2 regions of the Dorea sp. MB18-49 genome follow, and region 2 is predicted to be linked to the other one. Evidence: riboswitches for the same ligand, from Rfam matches in the RefSeq annotation. Region 2 holds a riboswitch; the other holds the start of a gene.

Region 1 (3,403 bases), on a different contig from region 2:
TAACCAGAATAACCTTTCCTTCCCTCAGATCCCTTAGTGCCTCTTCGATTGTATTGTACTGATTGTTTTGTGACATTCTATTTATCCTCCTGTTCTAAAATCCGAATTCCTGCAAAAATTCCATCGTAATTCCGGATTCTTTTTTCTCTTCTTCACTCTTTCCAAGGCCTAACAGCCTTTCTACGTATTTTCCGATCACATCATTCTCCAGATTCACAGAATCGCCCGGCACTTTTTCCAAAAGCGTCGTTTCTTCTCCTGTATGCGGGATAACCGATACCTGAAATCCCTCTTCCTCTACTTTTGCCACCGTCAGGCTGATGCCATCTATACAGATGGAGCCCTTTTCTACGATCAGATGTAATATCTGCGGCGATGTTCCGATAGATACCCAGATGGCATTCTCCTCCCGGATCAGAGACCGGATCACACCGGTTCCGTCAATATGACCGCTTACGATATGTCCTCCAAATCTTCCGTCTGCAGCCATTGCCCGTTCCAGATTCACCTGACTTCCGACTTTACAGCTTCCCAGACTGCTTCTCCTGATGGTCTCTGCCATCACATCTGCAGTAAATCCATCCGGCTGAAGTGATGTAACTGTCAGACACACTCCATTGACTGCGATACTGTCACCGATCTTCGTTCTTTCCAATACCTTCTTCGCCTTGACTGCCAGAACTCCCGACTCTCCGGTCAGCTGCATATAGCGGACCGATCCTTTCTCTTCTACGATTCCTGTAAACATGGCCCCTCCTGTTCTTTTTCACATACCTGACAGATTATCCTGATGTCTTCACCGATCCGGCAGATATCCGTACATTTCAGTTTCAATGCTTCTGATGGAAGTCCGATGCCGATTCCTTGCACCGGTGTCTTACTGTTCTTTCCGCCAAATAATTTTGGTGCGATAAAACAGTGTACCTCTTTTACAATTCCTGCCCGCAGTGCACTGTCGTTCAGCGTGCCCCCGCCTTCCAGCAGAATGCTGTCAATGCCCTCATTTCCAAGATTTGTCATCAGCTTTTTAAGGTCTATCTGACCTTTTTCATCCGGACAGCAGACAGTATCCACGCCTTTCGCATGTAACCATTCTATTTTTTCTGTTATTTCTTCGTTCTCTTCCCGTCCTGCATAAGCCACGATTGTCCGGTACTCTTTTGCACTTCTTACAATCTGGCTGTCAAGCGGTATCCTAAGACTGCTGTCGCATACTATTCTGACCGGACTTTTCCATCCTTCTACCCGGACATTCAACATCGGATCATCCGCAAGTACAGTCCCGATACCGGCCATAATACCCATATACCGGTGCCGCATATGCTGCACTTCCTGTCGGGCCGGTTCTCCTGTGATCCACTTCGATGCACCCGTCTTTGTCGCAATTTTCCCATCCAGTGTCATGGCATATTTCATCACTACATACGGTGTCTTCGTCGTAATATAATGGAAGAACACCGGGTTCAGACGGTCACATTCTTCCCGCATAAAATCCTGAACTACTGTAATTCCCGATTCACGCAATATCTGTGCACCTTTTCCTGCCACCTTTGGATTCGGATCCCTGGAACCAATCACCACTTTTTTAATCTTCTGTTCTATGATTGCTTCCGTACACGGCGGTGTCTTGCCATAATGACAGCATGGTTCCAGCGTAACATAGATTGTCGCACCCTCTGCCGATTCTGTAAGCGATGCGATTGCATTGCGCTCTGCATGAAGTTCTCCGCATTTTTTATGATAACCTTCCCCGATGATCCGGCCGTCTTTTACGATCACCGCACCTACCATCGGATTCGGATTCGTCCATCCTTCTCCCTTTTTTGCAAGCTGAATTGCCCGGAGCATGTATTCCTGATCCGTCATTTCTCTTCCTTCTTTCTTAGTTATACAAAAACCCCTGCAGGATACCTACAGGGGAAATGATCTGTTACATATAACTGACAAATGATCTGTTAACCAAAAAAGCTCTGAAATGGATCACCATCTCAGAGCTCAGACACTACATTCATCTTTTAAAATAACTGTACCATCATCTTCTTTCATCCAGACTATACTGTCGGCTCCGGAATCACACCGGATCATGCCTCTCGGCCCGCGGGCTTTACCGCCGGTAGGGAATCGCACCCTGCCCTGAAGATTTCGTTTTTTTTATCATAATACTTTATATATCATTTGTAAAGCAAAAGATATCAATGCATTCCAATCAGAGATCAAAAAATAATTTTTTTCAAAAAGGACTCCGGGTTTCATAAAACCGGAGTCCCTGAAAATCAAATTTCCCTTACGTCTTTCTTATCTACACTGATCACGACAATCGCTATCACAAATGCTATTGTACTTTTTATGTCTTTATCTCTATGTTTTTTGAATTATAATCCTTCCCGACACCTAATACATTTTTATAATGCCTTGTCCATGAATGCAATAATACCCGCTTCGACTTCGTTCTTAATCTCAGCATAATTATGTATCTCGTGACGGTATCCCGAGTACAGCTTCGTCGTTACGTTATGTCCGGTCTGTACCAGCCAGTTACTTACCTGATATACACCGACACCATACTCACCTACCGGATCCTGATCTCCCGCAATATTATAGATTGGCATGTCTGTCGGCACTTTTTCGGCCCACTTTGTTCCCTCGATCTGTAACATCATCTGGATGAAATCATATACCGAACGGTTGCTGGTCGGTCTGGTAAATGCATCAAACGGATCATCGGCATGATCCCGCTGTACATACGGATCGGCACAGATCCACTCATTTCCGATGCTGACCTCTCCACAGCGCTCACACATCCATCCCATCAGTTCTCCGGTATATGACGGATCGGATTCTTCTCCATGTCCTGCATCGATCGCTTCTTTTAATTTCTTTCCCGTCTCTTCTGCCCCGCGGAAGATTCCCGTTGTTCCGCAGATAGTTGCCCCGGCCAGTTCGTCCCCGTATTTTGCAATGAAATCTCTTGTGATAAAAGATCCCATGCTGTGTCCGAATAAGAAATATGGCAGATCCGGATATTTTTCACACACGATTCCTTTCAATGTATGCTCGTCTTCCATCATTGTATGCGGTCCTTTGTCTCCCCAGTCGCCCCACACATTATTGACCATTGCTGTCTTCCCATGTCCTACATGATCGTCTGCTGCCACGATATAACCCGCATCCATGAAGGCAGATATCATGTGCAGATAACGTCTGGAATGTTCCCCAAATCCGTGGATCACCTGGACGATTCCCTTCGGTTTGCAAGCCGGAACATAGATCCATCCCTGGACCTGGTCACGTCCGTTGTAGGACGCAAAAGATACTTCGTGTAACATAATGTATTCCTCCTTTTCTATCTTATCCGTACGATTTTAGATTCTTTTATTCTGTACGGTTATAAGCTGTTCTTCAA
Region 2 (3,403 bases):
GGATGATGATTATATCGATTCTGTTGTAAATATCATCGAGACACAGCAGGTAAATGCTGAATTTGCCGTTGCTACAACAGGCGATAACTTTGCAAAAATGTTTGCGGAGATGGAAGACGATTATTTCAAAGCAAGAGCTGCAGATGTAAAAGATATTTCCGAACGTATGGTAAATATCTTAAGTGGGAACGAAAGCGGTGGAGCTATCGGTGATGAACCAGTGATCGTTGTGGCAGAAGACCTTGCACCGAGTGAGAGTGTCCAGATGGACAAAGAGAAACTTCTTGCATTCGTAACCAGACTTGGATCTGCAAACTCACATACTGCAATCCTTGCAAGAACCATGAACATTCCGGCATTGATCGAAGTAGATATCAAGGAAGAATGGAATGGAAAGATGGCAGTCGTAGACGGCTACACAGGAACATTCTACATTGATCCGGACGAAGATATCTTAAAGAAAATGCAGGAAAAGAAAGAAGAAGACATCAAAGCAAGAGAACTTCTTCAGGAATTAAAGGGAAAAGAAGACGTAACTGTAGATGGAAAACACATCAAATTATATGCAAATATCGGTGGCGTAAAAGACGTTGCAAGCGTACTTGCCAATGATGCAGCCGGAATCGGTCTGTTCAGAAGTGAGTTCTTATATCTGGAAGCAGATAACTATCCGAATGAAGAAGCACAGTTCCAGGCATACAAGACGGTTGCAGAGAACATGGCAGGAAAGAAAGTAATCGTGCGTACACTGGATATCGGTGCAGACAAGCAGGTAGATTACTTCAACCTTGACCATGAAGAGAACCCAGCTATGGGATACCGTGCGATCCGTATCTGTCTGGACAGAAGAGATATCTTCCGTACACAGCTTCGCGCACTTCTCCGTGCAAGCGCATATGGTAACATTGGAATTATGTACCCGATGATCATCTCTGTAGATGAAGTAAAAGAGATCAAGAAGATCGTAGAGTCTATCAAGGCAGAACTGACAGAAAAAGGAATCGAGTATGGTGAAGTTGAACAGGGTATCATGATCGAGACACCGGCAGCAGTGATGATCAGTGATCTTCTGGCAGAAGAGGTAGACTTCTTCAGTATCGGAACAAATGACCTGACCCAGTATACACTGGCGATTGACAGACAGAACAGTAAGCTTGACAACATTTACGATGCACATCATCCGGCAGTGCTCCGCATGATTCAGAAGACGATCGAAAACGGACACAAAGCAGGATGCTGGGTTGGTATCTGCGGAGAACTTGGAGCAGATATGACTCTGACAGAGACATTCCTTAAGATGGGAATCGATGAATTGTCTGTATCTCCGACATTTGTTCTTCCAATCAGAAAACTGATCCGTGAGATGAGCACAAAATAATGGTTGCATAGACGGATATGCCGTACTATAATATAAGACGAAAGAAGATTCTTCGGGGCAGGGTGTGATTCCCAACCGGCGGTAAAGTCCGCGAACTGGTCATTTGAAGAATTTCTGGTCAGAGATATCTGAACAGATGTTATCAATGTGATGATCAGCCGATCTGGTGAGATTCCGGAACCGACAGTAAAGTCTGGATGAGAGAAGGATGATACGATATTTACAGGATTATCAGAATGATATGATTGCCCCGTTGCCCTTTGGGTGGCGGGGTTTTTGCTTGCTATGTGAATATTGTATGGTTCAAAATTAAGAAGTTTCTTCCTTTAGAATATAATTCGGTTTAAAGGAGAAAGAAAGATGAGTACAAAAGTAATGACAAGACAAAATGAAAAGAACAGAAACAAAATCAGGACAATGGCACAGATTGGTATGTTATCGGCAATCGCAACAGTATTGATGTTGTTCGAAATTCCGCTTCCGTTCGCTCCGTCCTTCTATGAGATAGATTTCAGCGAAGTACCGATTCTGATCGGAAGTTTTGCAATGGGACCACTCGCCGGAGCGGCAATAGAACTTATCAAGATCTTACTGAACTTTGCAATCAACGGAACTATGACAGCGGGAGTCGGAGAAATTGCAAACTTCCTGATTGGCTGTTCACTGGTTGTGCCGGCCGCATTGATCTACCATAAGAAACATACCAGAACCGGAGCAGTAGCCGGAATGGCAGCGGGAACCGTATTCATGACAGTAGTCGGATGTTTTCTGAATGCCTTCGTATTACTACCGGCATATGCCAAAGCATTCGGTATGCCGATCGACGGCCTGGTTGGAATGGGAACTGCCGTAAACAAACATATCACAGACCTTAAGACTTTCGTGATACTGGCAGTCGGACCATTCAATCTGCTGAAAGGTATACTGGTATCTTTGATCGTGTTCCTGGTTTATAAAAAAATCAGTCCGATATTGAAGATGAATGCGTAGGGGTGTTTCATTTATTATGGTGGCTTACCCCGGGCCTGAAAAAAGTATAGCAGGGATTGCTGTGCTGATTCGATCATGGGGAACATCTAAAGTAAAAAAATCGACCTAAAAGCAGCCGGTCAAAAATCATAACTCGCTGATCGCTCAGACAAATGATTTTTGACCGGCTAACGGCCGATTTTTTTACTTAAGAAGTTCCAACCATGATTTCATATGCACAGCAATCCCTGCTATACTTTTTTTCAGTCACGTTTTCGCATGCCATAAAAAATAAAACAGAGGAACCGTAACCGTTGTGATGCCGAAAGTTTGCTTACAAAACCCGTTACCAACATAACCTGCAAGCAACAGGTTCTTACGAACATATGGCAACAAAAAAGCCAGAAAACCAAGGGCCTTCACCACAACTTCCCGGTTACACACAAAAGTTACAGTCCCTCTATTGAATTCATTATCATTGGCCAGTTACAACTTCTTCATCGTGGAATCTTAGCCAAAAACAGAATACCAACGCTTTCTAAAGGACCGAGAGGCCACGATGATGAACTAAATAGAAAACTTATTCAGCCGGACAAATCTCCACCCAATACCCATCCGGATCATTAATAAAATAAATACCCATCTCCGGATTCTCAAAACAGACGCAATTCATCTCTTTATGGAATGCCAGTGCCGCGTCCATATCATCTGTCTGCATTGCCAGATGAATCTCATTGTCTCCGAGATCATAAGGTCTGTCCATATCGCGCAGCCATGTGAGCTCTAATTTGTGCGGGGTGGTATCATCACCCATGAATACCAGCTTGAAGCTTCCGTCGGCAGCTTCTGTCTCTTTTGTAATCTTAAGTCCAAGTGCTTTCTTGTAGAATTCGATAGACTTGTCAAGATCAGCAACGTTAATGTTATTGTGATAAAATGTGAATTTCATACGTTTTCCTCCATTATTGATAAAAATTAATATATTTAAGCTGTTATCAGAAAGTATATCATGAGTAGCAGAAGAAAAAAAGATGTGTTATACTTAAAGATACTGAA

Evidence for each region. A riboswitch is a leader RNA that binds a small molecule or an ion and turns the genes downstream of it on or off. The one in region 2 is predicted to bind FMN.
Region 1: it holds a riboswitch for FMN, as region 2 does, so the genes downstream of both, ribD (bifunctional diaminohydroxyphosphoribosylaminopyrimidine deaminase/5-amino-6-(5-phosphoribosylamino)uracil reductase RibD) here and NCY30_RS11245 (ECF transporter S component) in region 2, are expected to answer to the same signal.

What each region holds. Positions count from the first base shown of each region.
Region 1 is NZ_JAMOYX010000044.1:4,702-8,104, reverse strand. It holds gene NCY30_RS11805 (bifunctional 3,4-dihydroxy-2-butanone-4-phosphate synthase/GTP cyclohydrolase II) at 1-76, opposite strand, end outside; gene ribE (riboflavin synthase) at 95-748, opposite strand; gene ribD (bifunctional diaminohydroxyphosphoribosylaminopyrimidine deaminase/5-amino-6-(5-phosphoribosylamino)uracil reductase RibD) at 730-1,866, opposite strand; FMN riboswitch at 2,031-2,145, opposite strand; gene NCY30_RS11790 (alpha/beta fold hydrolase) at 2,403-3,326, opposite strand; gene NCY30_RS11785 (HD domain-containing protein) at 3,363-3,403, opposite strand, start outside.
Region 2 is NZ_JAMOYX010000039.1:20,669-24,071, forward strand. It holds gene ptsP (phosphoenolpyruvate--protein phosphotransferase) at 1-1,378, shown strand, start outside; FMN riboswitch at 1,423-1,591, shown strand; gene NCY30_RS11245 (ECF transporter S component) at 1,739-2,368, shown strand; gene NCY30_RS11250 (VOC family protein) at 2,928-3,296, opposite strand.